Regions from separate parts of the Parabacteroides leei genome, predicted to be linked through region 2. Evidence: riboswitches for the same ligand, from Rfam matches in the RefSeq annotation. Region 2 holds a riboswitch; each other region holds the start of a gene.
The links. Region 2 has a riboswitch for cobalamin ahead of M1P97_RS06125 (ABC transporter substrate-binding protein). Riboswitches for the same ligand answer to the same signal wherever they lie in the genome.
Positions count from the first base shown of each region.

Region 1 (3,194 bases), on a different contig from region 2:
TTCGTCCGTCAATTGACGGTGAGTATGACTTGCCGGGTGAAGCACACAAGTACGGGCGTCTGCTACGTGAGTAACAATAGCTGCCAGCTTCAGGCTATCCATAAACTTGATAGAAACATCACGTCCACCCTTCAGACCGAATGACAACACGCCACATGAACCGTTCGGGAGATATTTCTTTGTCAGGTCATAATACTTATTCCCTTCCAGATCCGGATAGTTCACCCAAGCAACCTTATCGCAGTTCTGCAACCATTTAGCAACAGCTAATGCATTTTTACAATGCTGTGGCATACGTAAATGCAATGTTTCCAGACCCAAATTCAACAGGAATGCATTCTGCGGAGACTGGATAGAACCCAGGTCACGCATCAGCTGGCTGGTTGCTTTCGTGATATAAGCCATTTTGCCGAATGTCTTTGTATAAGTCAGTCCGTGATAAGATTCGTCCGGCTGGCAAAGACCCGGATATTTGTCGGCATGTGCTTCCCAGTCGAAGTTACCGCTGTCGACGATACAGCCACCGACTGCAGTAGCGTGTCCGTCCATGTATTTGGTAGTAGAATGTGTTACGATATCTGCACCCCATTCGAACGGACGGCAGTTGATTGGTGTGGCAAATGTGTTGTCGACAATCAAAGGTACACCATGCTTGTGGGCGATGTGGGCAAACTTTTCGATGTCCAATACCATTACTCCCGGATTGGAGATCGTTTCGCCGAACAATAACTTTGTATTCGGGCGGAAAGCTTTACTGATCTCTTCTTCGCTGGCATCCTGATCGATGAAAGTACATTCGATACCCAGCTTTTTCAGTGTAACGGACAACAAGTTGTATGTACCTCCATAGATACCGGTTGCACTTACAATATGATCGCCGGCTTCGCAAATATTGAAACAGGCAAAGAAGTTAGCAGCTTGTCCCGATGAAGTCAACATGGCTGCAACGCCACCTTCCAACGCAGCAATTTTGGATGCTACGGCATCGTTTGTCGGATTCTGCAGACGAGTATAAAAATAACCACTCTCTTCCAAGTCGAACAATTTAGCCATCTGTTCGCTGGTTTCATACTTGAATGTAGTACTCTGATAGATAGGGAGCACACGCGGTTCTCCCTTTTTCGGTTGCCAGCCACCTTGCACACACAAAGTTGCCGGCTTGAATGAATTGCTCATATTTTTTATGTTTGCTATGTAATTATATTCTGCAGACAAAAGTAAAGAATAGTTCGTTCTATTTACACAAATCTTTGATCAATTATAAAAAATACACTATTGTTTCAAAATAATCGTGTACCTTTGTACCCGATTTTGGTGTCACGCTTCCAATTCCACGGAAAAGTGATGAAAAGGGAATCAGGTGTAAATCCTGAACAGACCCGCTGCTGTAAGCTCCGCCAAAGTCTTTGAGCACGACTCAATCCACTGTTCGCAATGAATGGGAAGGACGCTCAAAGATGGAGTAAGTCAGAAGACCTGCCAAGATAAGAAGTTTAAAGCTTTCGGGAGATAAGGCTAAAAACATATGAGAAAGAACATTCATCTACTTTACCGGAGGTTCTGCCTGTTCATGTGTTCTATTGTTTCTTTCATCGAAAGCATGTAAAAAACAATTAATGAATTTGGTGAAATGAGAGGTTTCATACATGTATTTCTTTTATTGAGTTGTTTGTTTCCAGTAAGTCTGGCGGCACAGAATAAAGTGATTCTATCCGGCGAAGTGAAAGAGAAGGATGGGACACCGCTTCCGTTGGCTACTGTCGCTATAGAAAATACGATTTCGGGAACGTATACAGACGACCGGGGACGTTATTCACTGTCGGTAACCCCCGGCAAACGCACTCTTATAATTACCCTGTTAGGTTACAACACCATAAAGACCGTTGTCGATATCCGTAAAAATATGACAATGAATTTCACGATGGAAGAAAACTCCATAACCCTGAATTCGGTTGAAGTATACGGTAAAACGAAAACCCAACAGGTGAAAGAAAGTGCTTTTGCAGTCAATGCGTTGGATGTTAAACCACAGATCAACACTCTGAAGAATCTGAATGATATGGTGAACCGTACAACCGGTATTAAGATTCGGGAAGAGGGTGGAGTCGGTTCAGACTTCGACTTGTCTATCAATGGATTATCAGGAAATTCCGTTCGTTACTTTATTGATGGGATGCCTTTGGATACAAAAGGAAGCGGTGTCTCGCTGGCAAATCTTCCTGTCAATATCATTGACAGGGTGGAAATATATAAAGGGGTAGTTCCTGCCAGCTTGGGAGCAGATGCTTTGGGGGGGGCTATCAATATTATTACCAGTCAGGAAAAAAAGAATTACCTGGATGTTTCTTATGGTACAGGTTCTTTCCATACGCATAGAACTGACCTGAATGCCCAATTCGTAGAACCGAAGACCGGATTGATCATCAAGCCGACTATCGGAGTCAATTATTCGAAGAACGATTATGAGATGAAAGGCGTTGAGGTATGGGATGAAGATAGCCGTAAATATATTGAAGTCAACCGTAAACGGTTCCATGACGATTATTTTTCCTTGTTGGGCCAATTGGAAGCCGGCTTTGTCGATAAAGCGTGGGCAGATGCTTTCTTTGTTTCCGGGTCTTATTCCAAAATAGATAAAGAAATACAGACAGGGTCTATCCAGACAAAGGTGATCGGTAATGCGGAGCGTCATTCCGATGCATGGAATGTATCAGCCCGTTATCAAAAGCGGTTTGAGAAAATTAATACAAATGCATCGCTTTCCCATACCTGGGACGCATCGCTTACTGTCGATACGGCTTATCGTATCTATGATTGGAACGGAGATTTTACTCCTTCATCCCGTAATGAGCTTAATGGCCGTGGGCGTTCCATACGTCATTACAACCGCCCTATGACTATTTTTCGAGGAGGCGTCGATTATGCGATCAACCGGCATCATTCAGTCAGTTTGAACTATCTGCTTAACCGTACCGGAAATAAACGTCGTGATGATGTCGACGAAACTTTTGAGCCAACCAATGATGTGCTGACCAAGCATATTCTCGGGTTGACTTATAATCAGTCTTTTTTCGACGGAAGATGGGAGAGTACCGTTTTTATTAAAGATTATATCAATGCCACCTCTATCGAACAAAACGATCTTGCCTGGATAACCGGCTCGGAAAATCTCAAAGGACATTTTTCGAAGAGTT
Region 1 is NZ_JAMBQG010000002.1:464,386-467,579, forward strand. It holds gene M1P97_RS05545 (O-acetylhomoserine aminocarboxypropyltransferase/cysteine synthase family protein) at 1-1,176, opposite strand, end outside; cobalamin riboswitch at 1,296-1,498, shown strand; gene M1P97_RS05550 (TonB-dependent receptor) at 1,631-3,194, shown strand, end outside.
Region 1: linked by a shared signal. The riboswitch ahead of M1P97_RS05550 (TonB-dependent receptor) and the one ahead of M1P97_RS06125 (ABC transporter substrate-binding protein) in region 2 are both predicted to bind cobalamin.

Region 2 (3,194 bases):
GCGGTCACGATAGCTGTCAATACACCGGCAGAGGTGATAACGAGCAGGCGTGCCCGTTTAATATTCAGTCCCAGGTTGCGGGCATACCCATCGCCGAGAAGCATCAGGTTCAATGTCTTTATCAATAGGAACGAAAGAGGGATCAGGATAGCCATAATCGCCACGAAAAGCATCATCTGATTACCGGAGACACGTGAGAAACTTCCCAGTCCCCAGATTACATAAGCACGGATATCTTCTTCCACACTAAAGAATTTCAACACACCGATCACCGCATTTGCTACATAGCCGATCATCACCCCGATAATCAATAGCGTCACATTCCCTTTAACCTTCTGCGAGACATAAACGATCAGTGCCATAACAGACAAGGAACCGACTATGGCCGCAATAGATAAAGCAATCTCCCCCATAAAGCCCAGTTTACTCAACGCCACGCCTCCCAGGCTTCCGCTCAGCAAGACAACGAAGGCAACTCCCATACTTGCACCGGAACTGATACCCAACACAGAAGGTCCCGCCAAAGGGTTACGGAATACGGTTTGCATCTGAAGCCCGCTGAGAGCTAACCCGGCTCCCGCAACTAATGCCGTCAAAGCTTGCGGAAAGCGTGATTTCCAGATAATATTCTGCCAGGTGACCGGTTCGTCGCCATTGCCGCAGATGATATTCCAAACCGAATGGAAGGGAATCGAAACAGATCCCAACACCAGATTCAGAAACAGCAACACGACGATTGAATCAAGGATCAAAAGCATCAGGATAGTGTTAGAATACTTCATCGTCCCCATTTATTTAAGTAAATCATAATAGACAGGCGTGTGATCCGGCAATAAATTCGGGTGGAAGATATGCAATAAATCGCCCAATACAACTTCCGGCTCGGTCGGCATGCTTTCATAAAAAGGTTTCTCCCGCATATTACAATAGATCACTCCCTTTTCCTTGAAAGCACGGAAGTCTGCATAACGGGGATCCTGATCTTTCAGTGATTTATAAGTATATGTTCCCGGATAGCTGTTTACGATACGCCAGTAATCGGCTTCATCGGCCTGGTTATAGACCGTCTCGAAGTCGAGCGTCACACCGCCGGAGCGATCGTCGTCTTTCAAAAAATAATCAGCGCCGGCATCTTTGAAAAGCTGTGCAAGGAAGCTCTTTCCTCCTACTGCATACCAGTTACCACCATGTATTTCGCCACTGAATACAATAGGACGTCTCTGCACTTTACCTTCGGCAGTCAGCTCTTTCAATTCGTTGTAGCGGTTCTCTATAATGGAGAATTTCTCATTGGCTTCCTGCTCTATCCCGAGTAACAGACCGACAAACTTAATCCATTCAGCCTGTCCCAGCGGTGTCATTTCTTTATATCCCAGATGAGGAATCAGAGGGATACCGATATCTTTCATCGTCTCGTATCCGCCACGCTTAAAGGGAGAGATCAGGATCAGGTCCGGATTAATACTCATAATCACCTCATTATCGAAATTACCTTCGATCCCGATCTTCGCCGTCTTTCCTTCCTTCAGCTGATCATTGATAGTCTTATTAAACAGATGGCGCGTACTCGTGATACCGACCACCTTATCCTCCGCTCCCAACTTTATGAAATTGGAGAGCTGCAGGGAAGTCATACAAATGGCACTGCGCACAGGCGTTTCGATCACTGTATAATCGGCAGGAATACCTTCCGGCTTCATCCCACGGGGAACCAACGCAAACAGGAAGTGCGTGCTTTCTTCATTCTGCGGGTCATGTATATCCATCAGAACATAACCGTCGGCATAGGTCAACTGAAAACCTTCGGCATATTCAGGTGTGATCTGAACCATCCTATCCGCCGTAATCGTTTGTTGCGACGATGCATTCTCTTTCTCCTGCTGATTTCCTTTCGATACGCACGATGCAGCCATTAACGCTAACAGGCAGCCACCGAGTAAATAGTTATTCATATTTCTATTTGTTTTTATCCGACACAAACTGTCCAAACCCACGAGGACAATCGTTATGCAAAAAATGGCAGGTCTTCTGACTTACTTCCATCCCGAATGCCTTCCCGATCGCAAAGACCAGTGGCAAAAGGTATTATCAGGATGTTTATAAAGCTTCACAGCAGCGTGGACTGTCCGGGATTTACACCCGGTTCCCTTTTAATCTGTCTCCGTGAACAGGAGTTTTACAGAACCGATTTCGAGCGCAAAAGTAATAAGAAAAACTGAACCTTTCGCATACGGAACTGTTATTTACAGAAAATGACAGCATTATGGTACTCAATCAGGTAGACACTCATTTCTTAATTGCAGCTATTTGCGTAATATCATCGGCATTAGTATTTTATACAATCGGTGTATGGGGCGAACGCATCCAAAAGAAGCTGAAAGCCTGGCATGTAGCTTTCTTTATCGCCGGACTATTCGCCGATGCTATCGGTACCGGCCTGATGGAACAGATTGCGCAAATGACCGGAATACAAGATAATCTCCACACCATCACCGGAATAATAGCGATCTGCCTGATGTTTGTCCATGCGTTATGGGCTTTATGGACCTATCTTAAAGGGTCCCTCAAAGCGAAAGCTCATTTCAACCGTTTCAGTATAGTTGTCTGGTGTATCTGGTTAATCCCTTATTTCATAGGGGGCTATCTGGGAATGTCGCTTCACCCCTGATATTGTTCAGCAGTTTATTTGGAGACTTCCGTTATTTTAAGCACTTTTGCCCTCTGAATAAAACAAGAGCAAATGACACATCCTATCAGCTTCGTTTCATTAGGTCCCGGTGAACCGGAACTTATCACTGTAAAAGGGTTTAAACAACTTCAGCAGGCAGATATAATCTATTGTCCGGCTACCCGGAATAAGCAGGGAGATTCTCTTTCACGTGCGGCTGATATCGTGCGTGCTTTGGAGATAAACGAAGTTGCCATACGATGCTTTATGCTTCCTATGAATAAAGATCGTACAGAGGCCTGGAAAGCCTACGATAGTTTATACAATGAAGCTGTGGCAAACCATGCAATAGGTAAACGGATTGTCATCGTTGCCGAAGGGGATGCCGGTTTCTATTCATCCATACAATACATATACGACAAACTTACAGAGACAGGGATCGCCGTACAACGTATTGCCGGGATTCCGGCTTTCATTGCCGCCGGAGCTTTGGCTGGTTTGCATATCGTCAAACAGGAAGAGCAGA
Region 2 is NZ_JAMBQG010000003.1:108,834-112,027, forward strand. It holds gene M1P97_RS06120 (iron ABC transporter permease) at 1-782, opposite strand, end outside; gene M1P97_RS06125 (ABC transporter substrate-binding protein) at 792-1,952, opposite strand; cobalamin riboswitch at 2,002-2,205, opposite strand; gene M1P97_RS06130 (HsmA family protein) at 2,264-2,668, shown strand; gene M1P97_RS06135 (precorrin-2 C(20)-methyltransferase) at 2,741-3,194, shown strand, end outside.

Region 3 (3,194 bases), on a different contig from region 2:
TGAAACTTCTCCCATATTCATCATTTTCCAGATGAACATAGTCGGTATGGCAACGATCTTATCACTCACACGATTATAATAACCATCCACAGAAGCATTCAGATAATTAATAAAAGGCAACGAACCACTCCAGGTCATTCCCAGGTTATATTGAGTTGCACGCTCCGGTTTCAAATTGGTATTTCCCATCCGCAGATAATACAGATCATTAAAAGTCGGAACACGGAATATATCTTTATAAGAAGCTCGTAAACGGAAATTATATTCAGGCATAACCCTCCATGATAAACTGACTGCCGGTGATAATCGTTTACGGTCAGACGGTTTGTCGCCTCTTTCTACTTTCTCGGTTATATAAGTTCCCAATAAACTGGCTGTGGCAGTCAATCTTGTATCTTTATATTGGGCGGCCAAAGCCGTTAAAGAAGTATATCTTTTTGGAAAAGGACATTCCGGAATGGTATTATCCAATGTATTGATGAAATAATCTTCAGCCAAAGAAAACGAAAGATAATCTGTCAGTGAATATAAACCGGATACGGAAAGATAATATTCCTTTTGTGTATACCGGTCATCCTGTCTTCCCGACTCATACTTATTATCAACATCCAAATGGCGCATCCATGAGTAATTATATTTGGCCTGTGCCTGCAAAGCGAACTTTTCAGTTATACGATTCTCATAACGAGCTTGTGCAAAGGCATTCCTATCCCACAAGCGTTCACCTGAATAATCATTGTAGAGAATTACAGACCCGGGCAGTCCTCTGTGGGAATCAAAATAATATCCTTTCATCGACAGCGTACCGGCTTTTCCCAGATCACCTGCAAAATTCAGTTCCGTACGCCAGGATTCGATATCACTATTATTTCTTTTCTTCTTTTCTACCAAGTCACCGTTCACCAAAGTAAACGGATAATTACCATCAGCCCGCAAATAATCGCCATGCCAGGAGGTATACCATTTTTTACCTAACTTCTGCTCATAACGTAAATAAGGATTCACGAGACCGAATGAGCCCACTTTCAATTGAGCTTTCAAATGGAAAGGAGAAGATGTAAAGTCCGGAGAACTAGTCTTCACACTCAACGCCCCCGCCGATGCATACATCCGGGCCGTCTGGAAAATATCGTCGGTCTGTCCGATCGAAAGTGAAACCATTTCTACATTATCCAGTGAGAAGCGGCTGATATCGACCTGTCCGCTCTGGGCATCCGTTATCGTTACGCCATCATAGCTGACAGCCGTATGTTGCGCACCCAGGCTGCGCACCGATACTGTCTTCAATCCCCCTATCCCACCATAATCCTTTACGGTAGCACCGGAGAAACGTTTTACCGCTTCCGACAAGTCCTGTATCCCCAACCGTTCGATACCGGCACGATCCATCACCTGCAAAGGAGCCGCTTCGCGGGTAGTGGACGGACGCGCCTTCTCCACCACCTCCACCCCCTTCAGTTGATGATAAGCCGTTGTATCTATCTGCTGTGCATTTACCGGCACAGACGCATACAGCCATGCGCCAAACAGGCATAGAGTTCTTATTATGTATAAATTTCGCATATATTACAGGTCTATCAATACCTTACCCGAGGCATTGCATATCGAATGATGGCAGGTTTTCTGACTCGTTCTCCCATGATCGGCCGCCTTCCCAACTTTTCAGTCAGTGGCAACAAGATTTGCCGGGGTTATAGAACTTACAGCTACGGGTACAGTTCCGGACTTGCACCGGATTCCCTTTTACTAACGGTCAGCGACAGCCAAACCGTTACACCATAATTCGATGGCAAAAATACGAAATATATCGGAATATGAAGATAGAACAGGCAAACTTTATATCATTCGTATCGATGCGAACCTGCTGTTTACCTCTTCCCGGGGAGAATATGCCTTTTTACATTTTGATTATATAATCACCCTTTCCCTGTCCGTTTAATACGTTAAAAAATATTACCCGTAATATTAATTCTAAATAGTCGCTATATTAATTCGATTTACATGCGATAGTAATAGCATTTTGATAATCGGAAAAAAGCTGTACCTTCGCGCCCGAATTGGACCCGAATTAAACAAAAAGATGACAGACAAGGAAGTATTGTTATTACGACGCAAACTAGATCTCTTGCTTCGTACCGGTAAATTATTGATGGAAAGTGCTGCCGACACGAACCGTATTGAACGGAACATGAAACGAGTAGCTGCATTTATGGGTATTCCGGAAGAGAAATTACATCTCGATATCCGGTGGACGATGATCATGGTAAATGTCAGTGACGAAAGAAACTCATTCTCCAAATTCCAGAAATGTGAGAAACACGGTATTAACATGACCGCAATCTCACAGATCAGCGATCTTTCATGGCGCGCTATCGAGGAAGATTACTCACTGGACGAATACGAAAATGAATTGGAGAAAATTGCGGCAAAACCGCGTAACTATATTCCTTATGTAGTGGCCATCGGCGCCGGATTTGCCTGCGGAGGATTCTGTAAACTGTTTGGATGCGACTGGATCGCTTTCCTGTTTGCTTCCATTTGCGCATTCATCGGTTTCAGGGTACGTGCCCGTTGCGTCGAAGCCGGCCTGAATGTCTATATGAGCATAGCCCTCGCCGCTTTCGTATCCACCTGCCTGGCCTATGTTTCCTCTTTCTCGGGACTATCCGATACGCCCTATCATCCGTTGCTGGCATGTGCCTTGTTCATCGTACCGGGAGTGCCGCTGATCAACTTTGTGGACGATATGCTCGACAACCATTTGCTGGTAGGGATCACCCGTGCGGCGAATACGGCCATGATGGTAGGCGCCATGACTTTCGGTATCGCGTTTGCCATGCGTGTACTTGTGATGGGGGACATCACGATCGACCATAAATTCAGTGAACTAAGTATGGTTCCTCACGACCCGTATTATGTATATGCAATTGCTGCGGCTATTGCTGCGATGGGATTTTCGATGATCTTTAATATACAACGCCGCTTATTATGGGTGGTAGCAATCGGAGGGATCATTGCCGTATGTACACGCAACTTTGTGAATTTCGAATTGGGTTACGGTCCTGTGATCGGTTCGTTTATGGGAAGCTTCGTAGTGAGCCTCCTCGCAGTGAAAGCGGTGCATTGGTTCCATGTACCCAACCACGTACTGACAATACCCTCCGTCATCCCGATGATCCCCGGGGTCTTGATGT
Region 3 is NZ_JAMBQG010000011.1:80,714-83,907, forward strand. It holds gene M1P97_RS15935 (TonB-dependent receptor plug domain-containing protein) at 1-1,563, opposite strand, end outside; cobalamin riboswitch at 1,597-1,796, opposite strand; gene M1P97_RS15940 (hypothetical protein) at 1,787-1,939, shown strand; gene M1P97_RS15945 (threonine/serine exporter family protein) at 2,081-3,194, shown strand, end outside.
Region 3: linked by a shared signal. The riboswitch ahead of M1P97_RS15935 (TonB-dependent receptor plug domain-containing protein) and the one ahead of M1P97_RS06125 (ABC transporter substrate-binding protein) in region 2 are both predicted to bind cobalamin.

Region 4 (3,194 bases), on a different contig from region 2:
AAACCGGATTACTGCCTGCATTAAAAGACCTTATACCTTCCGCCGTATATTTTTACGGGGCAGGCTGCGCTTTCCCTGAAAAGAATGAAATGATACGGCGGTCTGTCAACCGGTATCTGTCTGTTCCTGTTGAGGTAGGGAGTGATCTCTTGGCTGCTGCCCGTGCTTTATGTGGCGATGAGCCGGGGATAGCTTGTATTCTGGGAACCGGTTCGAATTCCTGTTATTACGATGGCAAAGAGATTATAAAGAATGTTTCTCCCCTGGGATTTATTCTGGGAGATGAAGGAAGCGGTGCCGTATTGGGTAAACTATTGATCGGGGATGTATTGAAAGACCTGCTGCCTCCGGCTCTGAAAGAGCAGTTTCTTACACAATATGGCTTGACTCCGGCATCGATTATGGACAAGGTTTACCGGCAACCTTTCCCCAACCGTTTTCTGGCCGGCCTTTCCCCTTTTATACGGGAGCATTTGGATGAACCTGCCATTTGGGAACTGGTCACCCGTAGCTTTCTGGCATTTTTTACCCGGAACGTGAAGCAGTATGATTGTTTTGAATTACCTGTCCACCTGGTCGGTTCAGTTGCATGGTATTATCAGGAAATACTGAAAGATATTGCTTTCGATCTGGGTCTCCGTCTCGGAACGGTTGCGCAAAGTCCGATGGAGGGATTGATTGCGTATCATGGTAAGTAAACTTATATTTAATTATGTCATTTACTAAAATAACAGAACAAGATTCATTATATAATGACCTGGAACATAAATCTGTCCGGGAGTTGTTGGAAGATATAAACACAGAAGACCGGAAGGTCGCATTGGCAGTGCAAAAAACAATCCCCCAGATAGAGAAACTGGTAGATCAGATCGTTCCCCGGATGAAACAGGGAGGGCGTATCTTTTATCTGGGGGCCGGAACAAGCGGTCGGTTGGGAGTGCTCGATGCTTCTGAAATACCTCCAACTTTCGGAATGCCCCCCACTTTGGTGATCGGTCTGATTGCCGGTGGCGATACGGCTCTTCGCAATCCGGTAGAGAATGCGGAAGATGATATGGAGCGTGGTTGGGAGGAATTGCAGGAGCATCAGGTCACAACCAAAGATACGGTGATCGGTATTGCTGCATCCGGTACGACCCCTTATGTGATTGGAGCTTTGCGTAAAGCCCGTGAGCAGGGGATACTGACGGCCTCTATCTCCAGTAATCCGGATTCCCCCATGGCCGCTCAGGCCGATGTGGCGATCGAAATGATTGTCGGTCCGGAATTTGTAACCGGCAGTTCCCGTATGAAGTCCGGTACGGGGCAAAAGATGATTCTGAATATGATTTCAACATCTGTGATGATCCGGTTGGGCCGTGTAAAAGGCAACCGGATGGTAAATATGCAATTGACCAATCAGAAACTGGTCGACCGGGGGACGCGGATGGTGGCAGAGGAACTGGGGCTGAGTTATGGCCAATCGCAGCGGCTCCTTCTGATGTATGGCTCGGTAAAGGCTGCCGTTGATGAATATCGGAAACATAATAATTAATATTTTTCATCAACCGATGGAGAACGAAACGAAAATATCTCTATATTTGCGACGTGCATTGTTCCGGACCTGTATCCGCAGGAAAGGATTAAAAGGGAATCGGGTGTAAATCCCGGACAGTCCCGCTGCTGTAAGCTTCATTATAGATTGGGCAATACCATAAGCCACTGTTCTTTTTTGAATGGGAAGGCGCTCAAACCGGAAGTAAGTCAGAAGACCTGCAAGGCATATTATTTCGACGGCTTCGAGGAAAGGCCGGAAGAGAACAGGAGGTCGGTTAACGTCTCCACTATTCTTACTCCCGTTTCCCGTATAGCTGTCTGAACGTTTTTGTTTTTAATTATTTTGCCATAATAATTAGGAAAAGAGGCATGGATCGGTTTATGGGATGAGCTCCGTAACCGGTGCATGCTTTCCTTTTTATGAATGAACAGGATGATAGGAATACTTGTTTATTATAGGAAAAGTGCGTTTATTTGTAAACATAATTAATTAACAACAGGCAATATGAAGAAGGTTACAGGTTTAGTTTTGGTTATTTTGATGATGTTTATAGCCCTACCGGCTAAGTCCCAACTGAAGTTTGGATTAAAAGGGGGAGTAAACATATCGTCCGTTCATCTGAATTCCGATATACTGAAGGCGGATAATGTGACAGGGTTCCAGATCGGTCCGATGATCGAGACAACACTCCCACTGGTCGGAATCGGACTGGATGCGGCGATCCTTTATTCTCAGAAAGGATTGGAGTTGAAAGCGAAAGGCTCTGAAAATACCAGTATAAAAACGGATTATCTCGATGTACCGGTCAATTTGAAATGGAAATTCGGTATTCCCCTTGTTAAAGCTTATCTGTCGGCCGGACCCTATATCGGTTTCCGTGTCGGAGGAGATAAAATCTGGAATGTTTTAGGCGAACAGATGAAAGCAAAGAATTTCAGTGCAGGACTTAACTTCGGTGTAGGGGCTGAATTGATAAGCCATTTACAGGTAGGGATAAATTACGGATTGGGATTGACTGACAATTACAGTGCCGACAAACTCGATTTGGGAGGTGCTAAAAACCGTGGATGGTCTATCACAGCCGCAGTTCTGTTTTGATGACAGATAGAAAAGATATGCAGGGCCGGACTTTAACAGTCCGGCCTTTTTTGTTACTTTTGACCTCGTAAATGAAATACGCAGATGTCATATTGCCTCTTCCGTTAGAGAATAGCTATACCTATAGTATTCCTTCCGATCTGGAGACAGCCGTCATTCCCGGTTGCCGGGTGATCGTCCATTTCGGTAAGAAGCGCTATTATACGGCGATTGTAATGGATGTGCATGAACGCAGGCCTGATACGGATTTTGAAACGAAAGAAATTTATGCCTTGTTGGATGCGACTCCCGTATTGCGCCGTCCGCAACTCCGTTTCTGGAAATGGATCTCATCCTACTATATGTGTAAGCTGGGGGATGTTTATAAAGCCGCCTTGCCTTCCGGCTTGAAGCTGGAAAGTGAAACGGCCGTCACCTATAATCCCGACTTTGAGGCAGATGGTCCTTTGAGGCCGAATGAACAGTCGGTACTGGATGCTTTTACCGGTGTCCTGAAACTGACCGTGTCGGAACTGGAGAAAAAGACAGGGCTTCGTAATGTGGTTCCCGTAGTTGCTTC
Region 4 is NZ_JAMBQG010000012.1:188,585-191,778, reverse strand. It holds gene M1P97_RS17365 (ATPase) at 1-698, shown strand, start outside; gene murQ (N-acetylmuramic acid 6-phosphate etherase) at 713-1,534, shown strand; cobalamin riboswitch at 1,576-1,774, shown strand; gene M1P97_RS17355 (porin family protein) at 2,042-2,635, shown strand; gene priA (replication restart helicase PriA) at 2,707-3,194, shown strand, end outside.
Region 4: linked by a shared signal. The riboswitch ahead of M1P97_RS17355 (porin family protein) and the one ahead of M1P97_RS06125 (ABC transporter substrate-binding protein) in region 2 are both predicted to bind cobalamin.